Formosa sp. Hel1_33_131: one gene and its partner. The protein of the gene in region 1 interacts with the protein of each later gene in a pairwise test. Links are inferred from orthologs where the notes say so. Each region holds a gene or a part of one and is shown on either strand. Other genes may lie near its edges.

What was found.
Region 2: the proteins of FORMB_RS04540 (region 1) and FORMB_RS00850 interact in binary tests that used the Escherichia coli proteins (3 or more experiments, as listed by UniProt). The link is inferred for Formosa sp. Hel1_33_131 from one-to-one orthologs.

The regions. Positions count from the first base shown.
Region 1 is NZ_CP017260.1:1,002,400-1,010,720, forward strand. The notes cover bases 2,531-5,491. They hold FORMB_RS04540 (aminopeptidase P family protein), read right to left. Parts: upstream 4,679-5,491; coding sequence 3,383-4,678; downstream 2,531-3,382. Other genes in these bases: FORMB_RS04530 (DMT family transporter), read right to left, coding at 2,531-2,794; FORMB_RS04535 (heavy-metal-associated domain-containing protein), read left to right, coding at 2,889-3,386; FORMB_RS04545 (succinate dehydrogenase cytochrome b subunit), read left to right, coding at 4,947-5,491. Also shown: FORMB_RS04525 (M16 family metallopeptidase), read left to right, coding at 1-1,870; more of FORMB_RS04530, read right to left, coding at 1,904-2,530; more of FORMB_RS04545, read left to right, coding at 5,492-5,630; FORMB_RS04550 (fumarate reductase/succinate dehydrogenase flavoprotein subunit), read left to right, coding at 5,642-7,639; FORMB_RS04555 (succinate dehydrogenase/fumarate reductase iron-sulfur subunit), read left to right, coding at 7,648-8,321.
Region 2 is NZ_CP017260.1:170,530-177,568, forward strand. What follows is about bases 924-3,888. They hold FORMB_RS00850 (aminoacyl-histidine dipeptidase), read right to left. Parts: upstream 3,154-3,888; coding sequence 1,693-3,153; downstream 924-1,692. Other genes in these bases: FORMB_RS00845 (peptidylprolyl isomerase), read left to right, coding at 924-1,511; FORMB_RS00855 (DUF3810 domain-containing protein), read left to right, coding at 3,229-3,888. In the rest of the region: gliding motility-associated peptidyl-prolyl isomerase GldI, read left to right, coding at 1-294; more of FORMB_RS00845, read left to right, coding at 336-923; more of FORMB_RS00855, read left to right, coding at 3,889-4,287; FORMB_RS00860 (hypothetical protein), read right to left, coding at 4,390-5,271; FORMB_RS00865 (hypothetical protein), read right to left, coding at 5,440-6,306; FORMB_RS00870 (RNA polymerase sigma factor), read left to right, coding at 6,493-7,005. UniProt on the Escherichia coli protein: Dipeptidase with broad substrate specificity. Requires dipeptide substrates with an unblocked N-terminus and the amino group in the alpha or beta position.

The DNA.
Region 1 (8,321 bases):
CTTAGCTTTTGACAGAGACCCTGTATTAGAAGGTGAAAAAGCTGGTGTTACATCGCTTTTAGGAGCCATGTTAGCAAACGGTACTACCACGATCTCTAAAGACGATTTTAATGAAGAAATTGACTTTTTAGGTGCGCGATTGAGTTTTGGTTTTAGCGGAGGTTCTGCAAATTCACTAACAAAATACAGCAATCGTATGTTGGAATTGTTAGCAGATGCAGCTATGAATCCTCTACTTACTGAAGAAGAATTTCAAAAAGAAAAAGAAAAACTTATTGAAGGGATCAAGTCAGATGCTAAAAGTGTTGATGCAATTGCAGGACGTGCTGGTGGTGCATTGGCTTACGGCAAACAACACCCTTATGGTGAGTTTGTCACTGAAGAATCGGTTGAAGCAGTGACTCTTGAAGACGTGAATGCTTATTATCAAAAATACTTTACACCCAACAATACGTATTTAGTGATTATTGGAGATGTCAACACAAAAGCCGTTGTTAAGCTTGTAAAAAAGTATTTCAAAAAATGGGAAAAAGCAGCGACTGCAACAACGGTTGTTGTAGAACCAAATGCGAATCCTGAGTCTTTAGAAATCAATTTTATTGACATGCCAAATGCGGTGCAGTCCAATATTTCTTTGACAAGCACTGTAAAGCTAAAAATGAGTGATCCTGATTACCATGCAGTTCTTATTGCAAATAAAATACTAGGTGGTGGGTTTAATAGTTACTTAAACATGAACCTTCGTGAAGAGCATGGCTATACGTATGGTGCACGTTCTTCTGTTGGAACAGACAAATACATCTCTCGTTTCAGAGCTGGAGCTGCCGTAAGAAATGCAGTGACTGACAGTGCTGTAGTTCAAACCATCAAAGAAATCAAACGCTTTCAAGCGGAGCCTGTAGAAGCGGATGCTTTATCAAATGCCAAAGCAAAGTATGTAGGTGATTTTGTATTAGCACTTGAAAGACCAAGTACGATTGCTCAATATGCAATCAATACAAAAATTAATGAATTACCAGAAGATTTCTATGCGACTTATTTAGAGAAAATAAACGCAGTCTCTATTGAAGATGTAAACCGTGTTGCAAACCTGTATTTTACAGCAGACAATGCACGCATCATCGTCGTTGGTAAAGGAAGTGAAGTGATCGGAAATCTCGAAAAAACAGGCATTCCAATCAACTACTTTGACACCTTTGCAAACCCAGTTGAAAAGCCTGAGTTTACAAAGCCAATCCCCGCAGGCGTGACTGCTGCAACGGTGCTTGACTCTTACATTACCGCCATTGGAGGTCTTGAAGCTGTCAATGCAGTAAGCTCTGTAATGACATCAGCTAATGTTACTATTGAAGGAATGCCCTTTAAACCAACCGCGGTATCGAAAGTTATGACACCTAACATGTCATCAATGGAAATGTCTATTGAGGGAATGGGAACGGTTATGAAGCAAAAGTTTGATGGTACTGAAGGCTATGCCGAACAACAAGGAATGAAACAACCAATGTCTGAAGACGAGCTTGCTGAAAAAGCAAAAGAAAAAGGCTTATTTCCAGAAACTTATTTAGATGCAAGCACATTAACCTTGGTTAGCTTATCTGCTATTGACGGCGTTGATGTTTACAAACTAAAAGTTGAAGAAGATGCTTATCGTTATTATGACGCTGCTACTGGACTTTTGGTGAGAACTGAAAAATCACAAGAAGCACAAGGTCAAACAATAACCTCTGTTCAAGATTTATCTGATTACAGAGAAGTGAATGGTGTCTTGTTTCCATTCGTACAGAAAATAACTGCAGGCCCTCAAGTCATTGGGATGGCTGCAAGCGAGATTGTCGTTAATGACGGCGTCTCTGCAGAAGATTTTAAATAATCTAACTTTACAAATTCTAAAAGAACCGAGGCATTAGCTTCGGTTTTTTTTTGCTTTTTTATTGGCTAAATAGATGCCACACAATATAAGTAAAGAGGCCAATCCTTGGTCCAATCCAAAAAGCTCGCCATCGGCCAATCCCCAAAGGAGTGCCACTAGTGGCATTAAATAAGTCACAGAAGATGCAAACACAGGACTTGAAATCTGTATGAGATTATTGAAAATAATTTTCGCCATCACGGTTCCAAATACCGCTAAGATCGCCACATACCCTATCGAAACAAAAACTGCCTCATGCTCATAGGTTTGAGACGAGAAAAAATCTGAGAAAATTAAGACCAAAAAAGCAGGAATGAATATCGCTATAAAATTCCCCGTAGCTATGGCAAGTGGTTTCACATCCTGAAGGTAGTGTTTGATTATATTGACATTAAACCCATACATAACTGTTGCCAAAACAACAAAACCAGCGTACAAATAATTTTGATCGGGATTGAGTTCCATGCTGTTAAAGATGAGCATTGAGGCCCCAATAAACCCAAGCATCACGCCTAGCATTTGAATTTTAGTGGACGCAATCTTAAAAACAGCCAAACCTATTAAGGTCGCATTCAATGGTACCAAGGCATTTAAAATAGAGACAATTCCACTATCCACTTCCGTTTCTGCAAATGCAAATAAAAAGGCCGGTAGGAAAGTGCCAATAAATCCAGATAGAATAATCCACTTCCATTGATGGTTGAGAATCGTTTTGACGGATTTATATCCAATCATAAAAATAAAAAGAGACGAAATAACCGTTCGTAAACTCCCCAATTGCAAGGGCGTTAGAGCGACTAAACCCTTCTTAATAAGAATAAAAGAACTCCCCCACACGATCGCTAATACAAACAGATACGTCCACTTTTTTTGTTCTTGATTCATTTTGATGACGGATAATTTTTTACAAAATTGAGTAATAAAATTAGAATAACACTGAATTATTTTTACATTTGTTTAAACACCTAAATAAAATACTATGAAATATTTCAAAATTATCTTAACCTCAACATTTCTATTCGTTTTCTTTTTAGCTTGTAAGAACGAGCCAAAATCGGAAATCAAAACGGTAGAAATGAGTGAGGAATCAACAAAAAAACTCGACCCTAATGCGACCTATTCTAAAGCAGAATTTAGTATTAAAGGAATGACTTGCGAAATAGGTTGTGCTAAAACCATTCAGAAAAAACTTGCCAGCATGGAAGGTGTGAAATCTGCAACCGTAGATTTTAAAAACGAAATGGCGATGGTCGAGTACGACGTTGCCAAAGCCAACCCAATGAGCATCACTAAAACAGTGACTTCTGTTTCAGACACCTATTCAGTAGAAAACATGAAAACCGTAGCTGAATTTTCAGGCTCTAAAATGGCCTGTAAGAAAGACTGCAAAAAAGCGTGCTGCAAAGACAAAATGGACGCACACAAAAAAGCCTGCGCTAAAGAGTGTAAAAAAGAATGCTGCGCTAAAAAAGCTTAACGCGACTGCATCAAGGTTTCTATTTCTTCAACTTCAATAGGAATATCTTGCATTAAATTTAAAGGTGGGCCTTCAGCTTGAATGACAACATCGTCTTCGAGTCGGACGCCCATTTTTTCGTTAGGGATATAAATCCCTGGCTCTACCGTAAATACCATATTTGCCGTCATAGGTGTTTCTAAAGCACCAAAATCGTGGGTATCTAAGCCCATGTGGTGCGAAGTTCCATGCATGAAATATTTTTTATAAGCAGGCCATTTTGGATCCTCATTCTGAACATCTGCTTTGTCTATCAACCCTAAATTCAAAAGCTCAGAGGTCATCATTTTTCCAACTTCCACATGGTAGTCTTTCCAAATAGTGCCTGGAACAAGGAGTGCAGTCGCCTCGTTTTTAACATCTAAAACCGCTTGATAAACAGCTTTTTGACGCGCTGTAAAACGACCATTCACTGGGATGGTTCGCGTCATGTCACTGGCGTAGTTCGCGTATTCTGCGCCTACGTCCATAAGCAACATATCTCCATCCTTACAGGCTTGGTTATTTTCTATATAATGCAACACACAAGCGTTGTATCCCGATCCGATGATGGGCGTGTAAGCAAATCCTTTGGAGCGATTATTAAGAAACTCATGCATAAATTCTGCCTCAATTTCGTACTCCATAACACCAGGCTTTATAAAGCCCAACGCTCTTCTAAACCCTTTTTCTGTAATGTCGCACGCTGTTTGCATCAATGCAATTTCTTCTGGTTCTTTCACGCCTCGAATCAATTCCATGATTGGAAAATTAGGCACAATCTCGTGATTCGGATAGGTAGATTTGATCATTTTTAAAAAACGATCGTCTCGAGTTTCCATTTCAACCGCTTGACGGTAATGGTTATTATTGTTAAAATAAAAACTGCTGGCTTCTGCCATCAATGTTGGAAAAATCGAATCAAATTCTTTTAACCAATACACCGTTTGAACTCCAGATGTAGCGGTTGCCTGAGACTTACTAAGTTTGGCACCTTCCCACACCGCAATGTGGTCATTGGTTTCTTTTAAAAATAAAATCTCCCTGTGTGCGGCTTCAGTTGAGCTTGGGAATAAAACTAAAATACTCTCTTCTTGATCCACTCCACTGAGGTAAAAAATATTTCGGTGTTGTTCAAACGGAAGTGTGCTGTCTGCACCCGTAGAAAAAACATCATTAGAGTTAAACACAGCAATCGATTTAGGTTGCATCTGCTGTAAAAATTTAAATCTATTTTTTGTAAATAATTGAGAACTAATCGGTAGGTATTTCATATTTGTTTATTTTTAATGATCAACTGCGACATCTATGATGTCATTTTTACTGAATATCAAGTTTTAGATAGGGATGGTTCACAATCTTATGTATTTAGTCCAAATTTAGAAAAAAAATTATAATAATAGGTAAAATTTAAAATGTTAAAATACCTAAGAAGGAATCTGTTAATTTAAAATAATTATAAATAAGAAAATTAACACGAATGTTATTGTCTAAAACGTTGTCGTGGATTACCTTTGCAAGGTTAAAAAATAGCATATAATTATGAGTGGATTTTTAAAGTCTTCAATCGGAAAAAAGATAGCCATGGCGCTCTCAGCATTTTTCCTCATGTTTTTCATTTTACAACATTTTGCCATCAATATTCTATCTGTCATCAATCCAGACACTTTTAATGAGGTGTCTCATTTTATGGGGACAAATTCTTTGGTTCAATTTGTCATGCAGCCGATTCTTATTTTTGGAGTTGTATTTCATTTTGCAATGGGCTTTGTGTTAGAATATAAAAATTATATGTCGCGATCTGTGAGCTATGCCAAAAATAATGGCAACGCAAATTCTACTTGGATGAGTAGAAACATGATTTATAGCGGCGGATTTATCTTGGTGTTTCTTGTGATCCATTTTATTGATTTCTGGATTCCAGAACTAAACATCAAATACGTTGTTGGAGACTCTTCAGGGCTTTTAGCTGATGGATCAGACTATCGCTATTTTGAAGAACTTCAGCATAAATTTGTACCCCTTTGGCGCGTCGTTCTTTACTGCGTTGGGTTTATCTTTCTCGCATTGCATTTACTACACGGATTCAACTCTGCGTTTCAATCGGTTGGAGCAAATAATAAATATACCAAATCACTAAAAGGTTTTGGAAACGCATACGCAATACTGATCCCCCTAGGATTTATTGTCATCGCACTCTTCCACTTTTTTAATAATACACACTAAAACATAGGATTATGGCTTTAGATTCAAAAATACCAGATGGCCCTTTAGCAGACAAATGGACCAATCATAAAAATAACATTGACCTTGTAAATCCTGCCAACAAGCGTCACATCGACGTTATTATTGTTGGAACTGGACTTGCTGGTGGATCCGCTGCAGCGACCCTTGCTGAACTTGGCTACAACGTGAAAGCGTTTTGTTTTCAAGATTCTCCACGTCGAGCGCACTCTATCGCTGCACAAGGAGGCATCAACGCCGCTAAGAATTATCAAGGCGATGGCGATTCTACATACCGCTTATTTTACGATACGGTTAAAGGGGGCGATTACCGCTCACGTGAAGCAAACGTACACCGTTTAGCAGAAGTATCCACCAACATCATTGACCAATGTGTTGCACAAGGCGTGCCTTTTGCAAGAGATTATGGAGGACTTTTAGACAACCGTTCTTTTGGAGGGGTTTTAGTTTCTAGAACGTTTTATGCCAAAGGGCAAACAGGTCAACAACTATTATTAGGAGCCTACTCTGCAATGAACCGACAGATTGGGCGTGGAAAAATAAAAATGTACAACCGTCACGAAATGTTAGACGTGGTCATCGTAGGTGGAAAAGCCCGTGGGATTATCACTCGAAACTTAGTGACTGGCGAAATTGAACGCCACTCCGCTCATGCAGTCGTGATAGGAACTGGAGGTTACGGAAACGTATTTTACCTTTCTACAAATGCGATGGGAAGTAATGCAACCGCTGCTTGGAAAGCCCACAAACGTGGTGCTTATTTTGCAAACCCTTGCTACACACAAATTCACCCAACCTGTATTCCGGTTTCGGGAGACCACCAATCAAAATTAACCCTGATGTCTGAATCCTTAAGGAATGATGGACGTATATGGGTACCAAAAAAATTAGAGGATGCCAAAGCGATTCAAAATCGTGAATTAAAACCTACAGACCTTGCTGAAGATCAACGTGATTATTTCTTAGAACGACGCTATCCGGCATTCGGAAACTTAGTCCCTAGAGATGTAGCTTCTCGAGCTGCTAAAGAACGTTGTGACGAAGGTTTTGGCGTGAATAAAACAGGGGAAGCTGTCTTTTTAGACTTTGCTGCCGCCATTATCAGATACGGTAAAGAAAAAGCACACGTTAAAGGATTGAATGAAGACGATACTTCACTGATCCAAACCTTAGGAAAAGAAGTCGTTAAAAGTAAATACGGCAACTTATTCCAGATGTACGAGAAGATTGTGGATGAAAATCCATACGAAACACCGATGATGATTTATCCAGCCGTACACTACACAATGGGTGGCGTTTGGGTTGATTATAATTTACAAACAACCATTCCAGGGCTTTATGCAATTGGAGAAGCTAATTTCTCTGATCATGGTGCCAACCGTTTAGGAGCTTCGGCATTGATGCAAGGATTGGCAGATGGCTATTTTGTATTGCCATACACTATTGGGAACTATTTGTCTAAAGACATTAGAACAGGACCAATTCCAACAGATACTGTAGAATTTGAAGAAGCAGAAGCTAAGGTGACTTCGGAAATTAAGCACTTTATCAATAATAAAGGAACCAAGCCTGTGGATTATTTTCACAAACGTCTTGGTAAAATTATGTGGAACAAATGTGGAATGGCTCGAAATGAAAAAGAGTTAAAAGAAGCGATTGAAGAAATAGCTGCACTTCGTGAGGAGTTTTATAAAGATGTACTAGTCCCAGGTTCTGCTGATGAATTTAATGAAGAATTAGCAAAAGCAGGTCGAGTGGCAGATTTCCTTGAATTAGGAGAATTGTTCGCAAAAGATGCCTTGGTACGTGAAGAATCTGCTGGAGGACACTTTAGAGAAGAACACCAAACTCCAGAAGGAGAAGCACAACGAAAAAAAGAGTTTCAGTTTGTATCTGCATGGGAATACAAAGGAGCCCCTAAGGATGCAGAATTGCATAAAGAAGCATTAGTTTACGATAATATTGAAGTTAAAGAACGCTCATACAAATAAGAACTGCTATGAATTTAACATTACAAATATGGCGACAAAAAAACGCCACTACTGAAGGAAAAATTGTAGAATACCCTATTGAAGATATTTCTCCAGACATGTCATTTCTTGAAATGCTGGATGTTTTAAACATGCAACTTATCACCAATGGCGATTCGCCTGTAGCATTTGACCACGATTGTAGAGAAGGCATTTGCGGATCTTGTTCCCTATATATTAATGGAGAAGCACATGGACCCGATCGACTTGTGACCACCTGTCAATTGCACATGCGTAAATTTAAAGATGGGGACACCATTTTTATTGAGCCCTTTAGAGCAGATGCATTTCCAGTCATAAAAGATTTAATTGTGGACCGTTCAGCATTTGATAGAATTCAACATTCTGGTGGTTTTATTTCAGTCAATACTTCTGGGAATACACAAGATGGAAATTCAATTCCAATTTCAAAACACGATGCAGACGAGGCGATGGATGCTGCGACTTGTATAGGCTGTGGTGCTTGTGTCGCGACGTGTAAAAACTCATCCGCAATGCTTTTTGTGGGGGCTAAAGTATCACAATACGCATTACTACCACAAGGTCAAATTGAAGCCACAGACCGTGTTCAAAACATGGTAGCTCAAATGGATTTAGAAGGGTTTGGAAACTGTACCAATACGGGGGCTTGTGAAGTAGAATG
Region 2 (7,039 bases), 830 kb from region 1 along the record:
AATACGCAAACCCCTAAGTTTGGCGATTTAGTACAGTACACCTATGCACTTAAAACTTTAGAGAGACAAGTCATTTATCCCGTAAAAGAACTAGAAACACAAAGCTATTATATCGACCAACAAGAATTATTTTCTGGATTGAGAGAAGGTTTAAAACTCATGAAAGAAGGCGAATCGATTACTTTTCTATTTCCATCTCAAAAAGCATATGGCTACTATGGAGATGAGGAGAAAATCGGTAGCAATGTACCGCTCGTTTGCGACGTTTCTTTATTAAAACTCACCAATAACTAACACACTATAATCTATTTAAAACCCAATAAAAATTCAAAAAAATGAAATTCACAAAAGTATTTATCCAATTATTTGCAGCAGGATTGCTGATTAGTTCCACCAGTTGCCAAGAACAATATCCAGATTTAGGCGATGGTATGTTTGCCGAATTTGTAACGTCTAAAGACACGATCATTATACAGTTGTTTTATGACAAAGTGCCATTAACAGTTGCTAATTTTGTAGGTCTTGCTGATGGGACTCACCCTATGTTGCCCGATTCTTTAAAAGGGAAGCCCTATTATGATGGGACTGTTTTTCACAGAGTGATTGACAACTTTATGATTCAAGGTGGCGACCCCACTGCGACTGGTTCTGGAAGCCCAGGATTCAAATTTGGAGATGAATTTGACGAAAGTCTAAAACATGACAAACCAGGGATTCTGTCCATGGCCAATTCTGGACCTGCCACCAACGGTAGCCAGTTTTTTATTACCGAAAAACCAACTCCACACCTTGATAATAGACATTCTGTTTTTGGAGAAGTGGTTAAAGGCTTCTCAGTTGTTGATACCATCTCTAACGTTAAAGTCACTCCGGGATCTAACAAGCCTTTGGAAGACGTTAAAATATTAAAATTGAACATCATTCGTCAAGGAATGAGCGCCAAAGGATTTGATGCTGTGGACACATGGAACACAGAGCTTCCTTTGTTAGAAGAAAAACGTTTACAAAAACTTGAAGACGCAAAGCAAAAAGCGGAAGAAGCTAAAAAAATTGCGGAAGAAAAAATGGAGATGGCTGCCAAAGAAATGGTTCCTGTATTAAATATTTATAAGAGCAAAGCAACACAGCAAACTTCTGGATTACTCGTTTACAACATCACAAAAGGCAACGGAGTTAAACCAAAAACTGGCAACACAGTTAAGCTTAATTATGAAGGCTATTTTACGGATGGTAAATTATTTGGAACTAACATTAAAACAGTGGATGAAAAATGTGGCACATATGACATCCGAAAAGAACAACAAGGTGCTTATAGCGCGATGCCCATGAAAATTGATCCAGAAGCGCAAATGATACCCGGTTTCAAAGAAGGTGTGTTTGATATGTCTGTAGGAGACAAAACATTCTTATACCTTCCTTCTTATCTTGCTTACGGAGAAAAAGGGCGTGGACCGATCCAACCAAATACAGATTTAATGTTTATTATTGAAATGCTAGAAATTGCTGAATAATTTTCAATTACAATAAAACAAAAGAGGCTGTTTAAAAAGACTCTGCTTTGTCAATCTGAACCTGCCTACCGTCAGAAAATTCTGCCTGACGGTAGGCAGGTTCATTTCAGATTCTGAAACAAGTTCAGAATGACAGAAATTCTACTTTTTAGACGACCTCTTTTATGGGGTAAAATGAGTGTTATACTTTTGGAATCTCTTTTAAAATCTCTAAAACAAAGACCCAAAATTTCTGAACAGAAGAAATCTGAGCGCGTTCATCAGGAGAATGCGCCCCTCTGATATTCGGTCCAAAACTGATCATTTCCATATCGGGATAATTCGTTCCTAAAAGACCGCATTCTAAACCGGCATGACAGGCCGCTACATGTGGTTTTTCGTTGTATAGTTTTTCGTATAAAGATCTCAATACTTTCAAAATAGATGAATCCATATCGGGTTCCCAACCTGGGTAATCCCCTGAAAGCTCTACCTCGCAGCCAATAAGCTCAAAGGTTGCACGCAACATCATTGCTAAATCCATTTTAGAGGATTCCACAGAAGAACGTGTGAGGCAGCCTATTTTGACATTTCCTCCTTTGATAATGACACGGGCAATATTATTAGATGTTTCTACCAATTCAGGAATGTCGGGACTCATGCGGTACACGCCATTCCACGCAGCATAAATAGCCCTTGTTAACCCTTCTTGAACACCCAAGTCCATCATCACTTTTGGCGTGTCAATTTTAGTAAACTCAACCGTTAAATCTGGTTCCATTGTTTTGAGTTCTGTCTGAATCGCTTCAACTTGTAGGCCCATTTCGTACTTAAAAGCATCTTCTTGTACTAGGTCTATCGACACAATTGCTTTGCTCTCCCTAGGAATCGCGTTGCGTAAACTTCCACCATCAATTTCAGATATTCGCAATCCGAAATTTTCAAAGGCATCAAATAACAAACGGTTCATTATTTTATTGGCATTCCCAAACCCTTTATGAATATCCATCCCTGAATGTCCCCCTTGCAATCCTTTAACTTCTATGGAATAGCCTATTTTGGTTTCAGGAGTTGGTTCTTCGTTATACGTCCCTACGGCGGTGACATCAATGCCTCCGGCACAGCCCACGCCAATTTCGTCATCATCTTCGGTATCTAGGTTTAAAAGAATTTCTCCTTTTAACAAGCCTCCTTTTAGACCCATCGCACCTGTCATGCCAGTTTCTTCATCAATCGTAAACAAGGCTTCAATAGCAGGGTGTGGAATGTCGGTACTTTCTAAAATTGCCATAATGGTTGCGACGCCTAAGCCGTTATCGGCTCCTAGAGTCGTTCCATTTGCTTTGACCCAATCCCCATCAACAATCATCTCAATACCTTGGGTTAAAAAATCAAAATCAGTATCACTGTTTTTCTGATGTACCATATCTAAATGTGATTGCATGACAATGGCTTTTCGGTCTTCCATGCCTGCTGTGGCTGGTTTTTTGATGATCACATTCCCTACCGTATCTTCTACGGTTTCAAGGTTTAGATTTTTCCCAAAATCTTTCATAAATGCAATGACGCGTTCTTCTTTTTTAGAAGGACGGGGCACGGCATTCAAATCTGCAAATTTGTTCCAAACTGCTTTGGGTTCCAGTTTACGAATGTCTTGGCTCATAATAGATATATTTTTTTGTTGCACAAAGGTACGGATTCCTTCCCGATCATAAATTAAAATTATTACTTTTGAGTGATGTCTAAAAAAGGGAAAATCATTCTTGCGTTGAGTTTGCTGCCTCAATACTTTCTTCTAAAAGTAGCGAAGCAGTATCCTGAATTTATCGAGGCCTATTATAGTATGGGTATTTTTCCTGCACTCTCAAAACTACTAAACACAGCTTTTAAATGGATTCCCTTTTCTGTGGGCGATCTGTTGTACATCGCCTTGATTGTTTATGTGATTCGTTGGGCGATTGTCAATTGGAAACGTCTCAGAACAGATCCCAAAGCGTGGGGTTTGGATGTGTTATCTTTTGTGTCCCTTCTCTATTTCATGTTTCATTTGTGTTGGGGGTTTAATTATTACCGAGTGCCTTTACATACGACACTCAATTTAAATCCAAAATATACCACGGCTCAATTAAAATCGGTTACCAACCAACTGGTTTTAAAAACGAATGCACTGCACTTTGCGATCACACAAGATTCTTTATTAAAAACGACCCTCCCCTATGCATTTTCTGAACTGACTGAAATCAGTCAAACGGGTTATTCTCAATTAGAAAAGGTGTATCCAAATTTTAAACACGACGGCAAAAACAGTAAGAAATCACTATTTAGTACGCCCTTGACGTATATGGGGTTTAGTGGCTATGTGAACCCATTGACGCTAGAAGCGCACATCAATGCTGTAATGCCTGCCAATTCTATGCCGACTACGATTGCGCACGAACAAGCGCATCAGTTGGGCTATGCGGCAGAGAACGAAGCTAATTTTATTGGATTTTTGGCGAGCATCCATAATGAAGACCCCTATTTCAACTATGCAGGTTATAAATTTGCGTTGCGCTATTGTTTAATAGAATTATCTAAAAGGGATCCGGATGCCTACGACTCTGTTTTATGCACGATCAACCCTGGTATCTTAGAAGATTATCAGGAAGCGTTTGACTTCTGGAGTGCTTATAACAACCCTCTGGAACCTATTTTCAAAAAGTTTTACAGCCATTTCTTAAAGGCAAACAACCAAGTCAAAGGCATTGAGAGTTATAGCTATGTGGTGGCGCTTTTGGTGGATTATTTGGAGGATTAAAAATTAAGCTAATAAAACCACTACACTACCACACCCCTCCAAAAAAAATAGCTTGAATCAAAAGACCCAAGCTACTTTGTTTAAACTGTAAAATATTATTACTTACTCACAACTTTCATAGAGAGCGTCAAGCTCTTCGTCACTGTTAGCAGTTTGTTGAGAACCATCTTCAAACTCTACTGTAATTGGGTAAGAAATTATGAAAGAATCTTGTTCTGTAAGCTGACTTAAAAACTCCATAAGTCCATCGTAACCATTAAAGGTTTCTACAGTTCCGTTGCCTGAAACCAAAGAGAATGGAAATACAATTTCAAAACATTGCTCTTCACAGTCATCACAATCTTCAATGTCATAACAATCGTTATAAAGTGTATCAAATTCTTGAGGACTGTTTACAGTTGCCTGAGTTCCATCCGTTAAAGTCACTGAGATTGGATATACAAATCCTACAAATTCAAAATTATACAAATCTTGTTCAGAATTTACAACGACTTCATTTCCGTCATAATCAAGAGCGGTTAGAGGGTAATTCAGTTCAAAACATTCATCGTTATAATCATCATCGTCGTCATGATCAAAATCATAACAATCATCTAATAACATTTCTAACTCTTCGTACGAAGAAATGGTTTGCTGAGTTCCGTCCGACATGGTAACATCAAAAGGCACTTCAATATAAACTTCTGATTCATTTGTTAAGTTTTCTAAGAAAGCTTCTACATCTTCATCACTATTGAAGGTCGTACTGGTTTCTCCATCGGAAACAGTGTAAGGATAGTTGATGATAAAACACTCTCCTTCTTCAACATAATCAGATTCTTGGTTTGAAGTTGTAGCTGTTCTGGCGCTATTAAATAAGTTTGTCATTAATTCAGTAGAAACACCTTCTTCAATCTCTTCAGCTATAACCTCTTCATTATTGTCTTTGCTACAAGCACTAAATAGAAGCAAAAAAACAAGTGATAATTTTAATAAATATTTCATTCTTAAAAGTTTATGGTTAATTAATTTTTAATAATCAGCAATTTAATAAATATTTAATTGTAAGACACACATAATAAAAAAAATGATTTTTATGTTTCACTTAACAAAAATAGCTTGGATCAAATGATCCAAGCTATTTTATGAAATTAAATATACTTGCCAATATTTTTACTCACAATCCTCATATAAAGCAACAAGTTCTTCATCACTATTAACTGATTGCTGAGATCCATCTTCAAACTCCACTGTAATAGGATAAGAAATCACAAACGTATCATCCTCAGTAAGACCGCTTAAAAAGTCCCAAAGATCATCGTAATCATTTATGGTTTCTAAATTACCATCATTTACAACAAAAGAGAATGGGAATACGATTTCAAAACATACATAATCACAGTCATCACAATCTTCGATGCCATAACAGTCATTATAAAGAGCGTCAAAGTCTTGGGAGTTGTTTACAGTCACTTGAGTTCCATCTGTTAAAGTTACAGAAATAGGATATACAAATCCTGTAAACTCAAAAGAAAATAATTCTTGTTCAGAATTAACAGTCACTTCATTTCCATCAGAATCATGAGCTGTTAGGGGAAAATCCAGTTCAAAACATGAATCAGAAGGACCTTGGTCACCACCATAACATGAATCTATTAACATAAAAAACTCATCGAAAGTCGTAATGGTTTGTTGAGTGCCATCAGCTAAAGTAACATCAAAAGGGACCTCAATAGAGATTGCTGAATTTCCTGTTAAACTTGATAAATAAGCTTCTAATTCTTCATCACTATTAACCGTTGTACTCGTTTGTCCATCCGAAATAGAGTAAGGATAGTTGATGACAAAACACTCTCCGTCTTCCAGATAATCAGATTCTTGATTCGAAGTTCTAGCACTGAACGCACTATTTGTTAAGTTTGTAATTAATTCCGTAGAAACACCTTCCTCTTTAACTTCTGGTGTGATCTCGTCGTTGTCTTTGCTACATGAACTTAATATCAACAAAAAAACAAGTGATAATTTTAATAAATTTTTCATATTTAATAATTTAGGTTTAAATAGTTTGTGTGCAACTTAATACACCGTTATGAATTATAAACAACCAAATTAGGAACAACCCTACTTTATTTTAAAATTATTTTATAAAATACTATTAAACAGTATTTTACTTGCTAAATATTTTTTGTTTAATTTTGGTTTTTAATTTAGTACCGCCAAATTGAAATGACAAAAAACAACAAATCGGTCTGTGAATCGAAACATTTTGAGATGCTCTTCAATACGCATTCAACGCTTTTAAGAAACTATATTTATTACAAATGTGGCGATTTTAATTTAGCGGAAGATATGGTACAGGAAGCCTTTATAAGTTTATGGAATCACTGTGAAAAAGTTAATTATGACGAAGCCTTATTTTATCTAAAAAGGATTGCTAATAATAATTTTTTGAATACTGTAAAACATCAAAAAGTAGTGTTAAACTATAGTAAGTTTAAAGGATCTGAAGTGAATAATGAAAGTCCCGAATTTATATATGAAGAAAAAGAATTTATGAAAAAACTTCAAGATGCGATTGCTATTTTACCAGAAAAACAAAGAGAAGTGTTTTTGTTAAATAGGATTGATAAAATGACCTATAAAGAAATCGCAGCATTGCTGAATTTATCTGTAAAAGCGGTTGAGAAAAGGATGCATAATGCATTAGTTGTCTTGAGAGAAAAAATAGGAAATATTTAAAAAGTAGGGTGTTCAGCTAAACAGTTGTTTATAA